2 linked regions of the Sagittula sp. P11 genome follow. The protein of the gene in region 2 binds, or shares a complex with, the protein of the main gene of each other region. Links are inferred from orthologs where the notes say so. Each region holds a gene or a part of one and is shown on either strand. Other genes may lie near its edges.

Region 1 (3,484 bases), 730 kb from region 2 along the record:
CGGCACGAAGGCCTTCGATTCGGGCGGCTTCCCATGCGGGATGGGGCTACCTAAGGGGCGGACGCCACAACGTCAACCCCTGTCAAGTCCTCGTTTCGGGCAAATCGGGATATAGCCCTGAACTGGCGTATAAGCCAGTACATAAACCGTTGTCCGTGCACCCGGATCATGACATTGTGGTCCGGTCAACGAAAATGGTGTGCTCGGGGGAGTGGATGATCACACAGGTCGTTTACGTCAGTCGCGCGGTTCATGCGATGGGCCGCGGGACCGACAGGGATATCCTCAGGGTGGCGCGGAAACGCAATGCGGAACTTGGCCTGACGGGGTTCCTCTTCCGGACGCGCACCCACTACATCCAGCTCCTCGAAGGGCCGGCCGAGGCGGTCGGGCAGGTGACGGAGTCCCTGCGCCGCGACCCGCGCCATACCGATTTCAACGTGATCCGGACGATGCAGACCGACACCCGCAGTTTTGCGCGCTTTGCCATGGGCTACGACGACGTGTTGCAAACGCGTGCGGCGGCGTTCATCGAGAGCCTGAAGTCCTCTGCCATCTCGGATTCAAGCCTGCGGGCCCATGTCGAACTGCTGGCCGTGGGACGGCGCAGGAAAAAGGCCGCTCTCGCGGCCTCTCTCGGTCAACTCGTTTCAGGGATAACGTTCAGCCGTCGAGCTTCCCGCCAATAGCCGACTTGATCTCGTCGATCTCGCCCAGCCCATCCACGCGGCTGTGCACGCCTGCGTGGTAGTAGTAGCCGATCAGCGGGGACGTCTGCTTGTAGTACGCCATCAGGCGCGTGCGCAGCGATTCCTCGTTGTCGTCGGCGCGGCGCTTGAACTCCGTCCCGCCGCACTTCGAGCACTTGCCATCCTCGGGGATCGGCTTGGTGATGTCGTTGTAGACCTCGCCGCAGGAGCCACAGGTGGAGCGCGCGGTGATGCGCTTCACCAGGGCCTCGTCCTCGACGCGGAGTTCGATCACCTTGTCCAGCGTCTGGCCCACTTCCTCCAGCAGCTCACCCAGCGCATCGGCCTGCTTCAGGGTGCGCGGGAAGCCGTCGAAGATGAAGCCCGACGCCTTCTCGGTGGTCAGCTTCTCGCGGATCAGGCCGATCACGATGTCGTCGGTGACAAGCTCGCCGCGTGCCATCACGTCGGCGACCTTCTTGCCCATTTCCGTTCCGCTGTCCTTCGCCTCGCGCAGCATGTCGCCGGTCGAGAGCTGCACCATGCCGCGTTCTTCCACGAGAAACCGAGCCTGTGTGCCCTTGCCCGCCCCCGGCGGCCCCAAAAGAATGATATTCATCGCCGCGCAGGTCCTCCACGTTTCTTGCGCGCCTTACCCTTACCACGCAACTGGGATTTCTGGATAAGACCTTCGTATTGATGCGCCAGGAGGTGGCTTTGCACCTGCTGGATGGTGTCCATGGTCACGGAAACCACGATCAGTACGGAAGTACCACCGAAATAGAACGGAATGGCAAGCTGCGTGCGCAGGATTTCCGGCATCAGCGCGACACCGGCCAGGTACAGGGAGCCCACCACAAGCACGCGGTTTACCACGTATTCGAGGTACTCCGCCGTCTTCTTGCCCGGACGGATGCCGGGGACAAAGCCGTTCTGGTTCTTGAGGTTGTCCGCCACGTCGTCCGGCTTGAAGGAGACGTTGAACGTGTAGAAGTACGCGAAGAAGACGATCATCGCCCCGAAAAACAGCAGGTAGAGCGGCTGGCCGGGACCGAAGTAGGCAAGGATCGTCGACATCACCGGGCCAGCCGAATCCGAGCCGGAGAAGGTGGAGATCGTCACCGGCAACAGCAGCAGCGAGGAGGCGAAGATCGCCGGGATAACGCCAGCCGGGTTGACCTTCACCGGCAGGTGGGAGGATTGCGCCTCGGTCATCTTCATGCCGACCTGGCGGCGCGGGTACTGGATCGTGATCTTCCTCAGCGCCCTCTCCATGAAGACGACGAAGGCGATCAGCGCCGCGACGGCCAGGATCACGCCGACGATCACCGCAGGGCTGATGGCGCCCGACCGGCCGGAAGCGAAGAACTGCGCCAGGGCTGCGGGCAGTTCGGCGACGATGCCGACGAAGATGATCAGCGAGATGCCGTTGCCGACGCCGCGCGCGGTGATCTGCTCACCCAGCCACATCAGGAACATGGTGCCGCCGACAAGCGTGATCACGCAGGAGGCACGGAAGTACCAGCCCGGATCGGTCACGAGGTCGCCGCCTTCGAGGCTGACGGCAAGGCCGTAGGCCTGCATGGTGGCCAGCGCGACAGTGGCGTAGCGGGTGTACTGGTTGATCTTCTTGCGGCCCTGCTCGCCCTCTTTCTTGAGCTGCTCGAGCGCCGGCACCATGGCCGTCAGAAGCTGCACCATGATGGAGGCGGAGATGTAGGGCATGATCCCCAGCGCGAAGATACCCATCCGGCCGAGCGCACCGCCGGTGAACATCGACACGATGCCCGCAACGCCGGTCGAGGCCTGCTCCACGAAGTCACGCAGCGCGGCGCCGTCGATTCCGGGAACCGGGATGAAGGTGCCGAGGCGATAGACGATCAGAAGGCCGAGGGTAAAGAAGATGCGGTTGCGCAGGTCGGTTGCCTTACCCAGCGCGGCCCAGCTGGTGTTGGCGGCCATCTGCTCTGCTGCGGATACCATGCGGATCTCTCTTTTCAGGCAAACGCCGCCAAGACGGGTTTTCCGTCTGGCGGCGCTTTGGGAAAACTGGGGGCTATGTAAGCGGCGCTGACGCCGCTCACAACCCGGTTTTGCGCCGCAGGGCGCGGGCGGAGGTTACTCCGCAGCCGCGACCTTGAGCGCGCCACCGGCCTTTTCGACGGCTTCGACAGCCGACTTGGAGGCGCCGGTCACGTCGATGGTCAGGGCGGTGGTCACGTCGCCCTTGGCGAGGACGCGGATGCCGTCCAGCTTGCGGCGCACGAGGCCCGAGGACACCAGCGTGTCTTCGTTGATGTTGGCGGCGTCCAGCTTGCCTGCGTCGACGAACTTCTGGATGAGGCCCAGGTTCACCACGGCAAAGCTCAGGCGGTTCGGCTTGGTGAAGCCACGCTTGGGCAGACGCTGGTAGAGCGGCATCTGGCCGCCTTCGTAGCCGTTGATCGCCACGCCCGAACGGGATTTCTGACCCTTGATACCACGGCCACCCATCTTGCCCTTGCCCGAACCCGGGCCGCGGCCGATGCGTTTCTTGGTCTTGGTTGCGCCGGGATTGTCGCGCAGTTCATTGAGTTTCATGTCGCTTCTCCATTGCCGGATGTGGCCCTCGAAGCGATACGGGCCAACCACGGCTTTTCTTGATTGTGAAGTGTGGCCGCGCAAGTCGAGTCGGGCCACCGGGGGCGTATAGTCGCTGAGGGGCTGCCGTGCAAGGGAGGAGTGCGGCCCGCCCTTTCCCCCGGCGGGAACCGGAGCGTGCGACCGTTCGATGTGTGTCCTCAGTCGGGAGCGAT
Region 2 (4,284 bases):
GCGGCGGCAAAGGTGATCACTGCCTCCGCTTCCACCTCGGGCTCAGGGGCGCGGGGTGCCATCGCCGGGATTCCGGTCATGACACCGGGCATCGCGGCAACAGCGGGGGCGGCGACAAGCGTCACGGGGGCCGGGCTGGTGGTGCCCATGTCCTCGGCCAGCGGGGAGCGCGCGGCGCCGATGTTGCCGGAGGATGTGGGGGTCACGCCGGTCACAGCGATCTGCTGCCCGGTGGGGGCCAGCGCCTGCTGTTGTCCGGGCAGGGCCACGCCGTACTGCATGATGTAGCCGATCCCCAGCGCACAACACAGGGTGACGCCGCCAAGCACGAGGCTCTTCTTGTGGTTTTTCGTCAGTTCCAGCAGCTTGGACATTCCTTGGCTCCTGTCCTTTAGGGTCGGGGACGAAAATCGCTCGGAAACGTGGCCATCGTTGGGCTGCAAGGCGGACAGATCGCGGCGTTTCACCTATTTGGCGAAAAAATTAAGGAATTGTCACGGGATAATGCAAGAAACGAAGGGGTGCCCGTGGGTCACGGACACCCCTTTCTTAACCATTTGCGACTCGGGTCAGGTCAGGCTGCCGTGGCAGTGCTTGAACTTCTTGCCCGAACCGCAGGGGCAGGGATCGTTGCGGCCGGGGTTGCCCCAGGTCGTCGGATCGGTCTCGTCGAACGCGGGCGCCGCGCCGTCGGGGGCGGTGGCGTTCTCGTCCGGCAGGGCCGCCTGTGTGGAGGCCGCGTCGGCACGGGCCTTGAGCGCGCGCTGCATCGCCTCCTGCTGCTGGCGCAGCTCCTGCATCATCTTCTGGCGCTCTTCCTCGGTCATCGGGCGGACCTGCGCGAGCTGTTCGGTCACCGTCTCCCGCAGGCTTTCCAGCAGGTTCTGGAAAAGCTGGAAGGCCTCGGTCTTGTACTCGTTCAGCGGGTCGCGCTGCGCGTAGCCGCGGAAGCCCACGACGGAACGCAGGTGTTCCAGCGTCAGAAGGTGCTCGCGCCACTTCTTGTCGATGGTCTGCAGCAGAACCTGCTTCTCGATGGAGCGCATGGTCTCCGGTCCGAAGGCTTCCTGCTTCTCGGCCATGATCTTGTCGGACTCGTCACGCAGCCGTTCGGCGATAACGTCCTGATCGACGCCGTCCTCGTCGCCCCATGCCATCAAGGGAGCATCGACGCCCAGCTTCTCGATGCAGGCGGCGTAAAGGCCCTGCATGTTCCACTGGTCGGCGTAGGTCTTCGGCGGGCAGTAGGTATCCACCAGCTCGTCGATGATGTCGTGGCGCATGTCGGTGACGATCTCCGACAGGTCCTTCGCTTCCATGATCTCGCGCCGCTGGGCAAAGATGACCTTCCGCTGGTCGTTCTGCACGTCGTCGAACTTCAGCAGTTGCTTACGGATGTCGAAGTTGCGGCCCTCGACCTTCGCCTGCGCGCGTTCGAGCGACTTGTTCACCCAAGGGTGCACGATCGCCTCGCCTTCCTTCATGCCGAGCTTGCCCAGCACGTTGTCGAGACGGTCGGAGCCGAAGATCCGCATCAGGTCGTCTTCGAGCGAGAGATAGAAGGAGGAGCGGCCCGGGTCGCCCTGACGGCCCGAACGGCCGCGGAGCTGGTTGTCGATGCGACGGCTTTCGTGACGCTCCGTCGCCAGCACGAAGAGACCGCCGGCCTCCTTCACGGCGCCTTCGTCGGCGGCATGGGCCTGCTCGATCTCGGCGCGGATCTCGTCGGGGTTGCGGTCCGGGTGGGCGGCGATGGCCTCCATCACCTTGAACTCGACGTTGCCGCCCAGCTTGATGTCGGTGCCGCGGCCCGCCATGTTCGTCGCGATGGTCACCGCACCCAGCTTGCCGGCGTCGGCGACGATCTGCGCCTCCTGCTCGTGCTGGCGGGCGTTCAGGACGTTGTGCTTCAGCCCGACTTCCTGAAGCATGCGGCTCAGCATTTCGGACTTCTCGATGGAGGTGGTGCCGACGAGAACCGGCTGGCCCTTCTTGTGCGCCTCGCCGATCTCCTCGACGATGGCGGCGTACTTCTCGCGCGCGGTGCGGAACACCTTGTCGTCGTCGTCAATGCGGGCGATCGGGCGGTTGGTCGGGACCTCGACGACGCCCAGGCCGTAGATTTCCATGAATTCGTCGGCCTCGGTCACGGCCGTACCGGTCATGCCGCCCAGCTTGTCGTAAAGACGGAAGTAATTCTGGAAGGTGACCGACGCCAGCGTGACGTTCTCAGGCTTGATTTCCAGCCCTTCCTTGGCCTCGATGGCCTGGTGCAGGCCGTCCGACAGGCGGCGTCCGGCCATCATGCGGCCGGTGAACTCGTCGATCAGCACGACCTCGCCGTCGCGGACGATATAGTCCTTGTCCTTCTGGAACAGCTTGTGCGCCCGGATCGCCTGGTTGACGTGGTGCACGACGGTCGTGGATTCCGGATCGTAGAGCGTCTGCCCCTCAGGCAGAAGGCCGCGGGCGTGCAGGTGCTCTTCGAGGTACTCGTTGCCCTCGTCGGTGAAGGTCACGTTGCGGGTCTTCTCGTCGACCTCGTAATGCTCTTCCACCAGTTCGGGGATCAGCTTGTCGACGGAGATGTAAAGCTCGGACCGGTCCTCGGAGGGGCCGGAGATGATCAGCGGCGTCCGCGCCTCGTCGATCAGGATGGAGTCCACCTCGTCGACGATGGCGTAATAATGGTCGCGCTGGTGGATCTGGTTCAGCTCCGACTTCATGTTGTCGCGGAGGTAGTCGAAGCCCAGCTCGTTGTTCGTCGCGTAGGTGATGTCGCAGGCGTAGGCCTGGGCCTTCTCGTCCTCGGGCTGGCGCGGATAGACCGTGCCGCAGGTCATGCCGAGCGCGTTGTAGACCTTCGACATCCATTCGGCGTCGCGCGTGGCGAGGTAGTCGTTCACCGTGACGATGTGCACGCCGCGCCCGGTCAGCGCGTTCAGGTAGGCCGGGAAGGTGGCGACCAGCGTCTTGCCCTCGCCGGTCTTCATCTCGGAGATGTTGCCCTGGTGCAGGAAGATCCCGCCCATCAGCTGCACGTCGAAGGCGCGCAGGCCAAGCGCCCGCCTCGCGGCCTCGCGGCAGTTGGCGAAGGCTTCCGGAAGGATGTGGTCAAGGCTTTCGCCCTTCGCCACGCGTTCCTTGAATTCGGCGGTTTTCGCGATCAGGCCGGCGTCGTCGAGCTTCTCGAACTCGGGCTCCAGCGCGTTGATCTTTTCCACCAGCGGGCGGGTGGTCTTGATCTTGCGGTCGTTCGGCGTTCCGAACACCTTGCGCGCGATTTTTCCCAACATGCCTGGTTACCTGTTCCCGGTTTCGTGTGCGGCATCTGCTTGCCCGCCTCGTACCGAGCCCATATGACAGGCTAGGAGACCGGCCACGCAGGGCCCTTGCGGCATGTAGTCGGCAGGCCGGAAAGTGTCAACGCCGCCCGCTATCACGGGACAGGCATCAGGAGGACGGTATGTCTAAAACCACGCAAGGTCGGGTCACTCTCACGCTCAGCACGGCGCTGCTTGCGCTGACGTTGGCGATGCCCGCGGCGGCGGAAAGCGCCGGACAGGGAGAGGAAACCACGACCGAAGGCCACTCGATGGATGCGACCGGGCAGGGCTCCGGCATGATGGCCGAAGGCGCGGCCGCTGAAGAGCCGGCCGAGGAGGCCGCCCCGTTCACCGCCGAAGACCTCGGGCGGGTCGTGGCGACGGTGGGCGGCACCGACATCACCGTCGGTCACATGATGGTCGCCAAGGCCAGCCTACCGCAGCAGTACCAGCAGATCCCCGACGCCCAGCTCTGGGACGGACTGCTGCAGCAGCTGATCCAGCAGGAGGTCCTCTCGCAGTCCAAGGACGCCGAGGAGACCGACCTCGTCCGGCTGTCGATGGAGAACGAGCGCCGCTCGCTGCTGGCGGCTGTGGCGATCACCACCGTGGCAGACCGCGCCGTGACCGAGGAAGAGGTGCTTGCGATCTACCAGCGCGACTACGTCGACGTGGAGCAGGGCAAGGAATACAACGCCTCGCACATCCTTCTGGAAACCAAGGAGGCCGCCGAGGAAGTGCTGGCCGAGGTCAAGGGCGGTGCCGACTTCGCCACCGTCGCGCGCGAGAAGTCGACCGGCCCCTCCGGCCCCAACGGCGGCTCGCTGGGCTGGTTCGGTGCCGGCATGATGGTGGAGCCCTTCCAGGTCGCGGTTGAATCGCTTGCCCCCGGCGACGTCACCGGCCCGGTGGAGACCCAGTTCGGCTGGCACGTCATCAAGCTGAACGAGACGCGGAC

Evidence for each region. Proteins that work in one complex are often made in the same cells at the same time.
Region 1: the proteins of secA (region 2) and secY are in contact, whole or in part, in a crystal structure (PDB 3DIN), measured with the Thermotoga maritima proteins. The link is inferred for Sagittula sp. P11 from one-to-one orthologs. Residues at the interface, in WP_004082002.1 of Thermotoga maritima: Glu261, Ala262, Arg263, Lys300, Ala301, Arg302, Thr303, Ile304, Ile305, Leu323, Tyr324, Asp325, Pro326, Val329, Ser330, Tyr333, Ile336, Lys340, Phe345, Val349, Glu363, Phe364, Tyr374, Ser375, Gly376, Gly377, Glu393, Ile395, Thr482, Ser483; in WP_004081795.1 of Thermotoga maritima: Glu108, Gly109, Glu110, Glu111, Ala236, Glu237, Arg238, Arg239, Ile240, Thr241, Ile242, Gln243, Tyr244, Ala245, Arg246, Arg247, Val248, Thr249, Gly250, Arg251, Arg252, Val253, Tyr254, Gly256, Ala257, Ser258, Thr259, Tyr260, Leu261, Pro262.

What each region holds. Positions count from the first base shown.
Region 1 is NZ_CP021913.1:1,608,996-1,612,479, reverse strand. Bases 489-3,484 are described here. They hold secY (preprotein translocase subunit SecY), read right to left. Parts: upstream 2,673-3,484; coding sequence 1,305-2,672; downstream 489-1,304. Other genes in these bases: rplO (50S ribosomal protein L15), read right to left, coding at 2,808-3,269; CDO87_RS07840 (adenylate kinase), read right to left, coding at 664-1,308; CDO87_RS07845 (BLUF domain-containing protein), read left to right, coding at 489-689. Outside these bases: more of CDO87_RS07845, read left to right, coding at 216-488. UniProt on the Escherichia coli protein: The central subunit of the protein translocation channel SecYEG. Consists of two halves formed by TMs 1-5 and 6-10.
Region 2 is NZ_CP021913.1:2,340,583-2,344,866, forward strand. Bases 370-3,677 are described here. They hold secA (preprotein translocase subunit SecA), read right to left. Parts: upstream 3,297-3,677; coding sequence 570-3,296; downstream 370-569. Other genes in these bases: CDO87_RS11340 (translocase), read right to left, coding at 370-374; CDO87_RS11350 (peptidylprolyl isomerase), read left to right, coding at 3,467-3,677. Also shown: more of CDO87_RS11340, read right to left, coding at 1-369; more of CDO87_RS11350, read left to right, coding at 3,678-4,284. UniProt on the Escherichia coli protein: Required for protein export, interacts with the SecYEG preprotein conducting channel.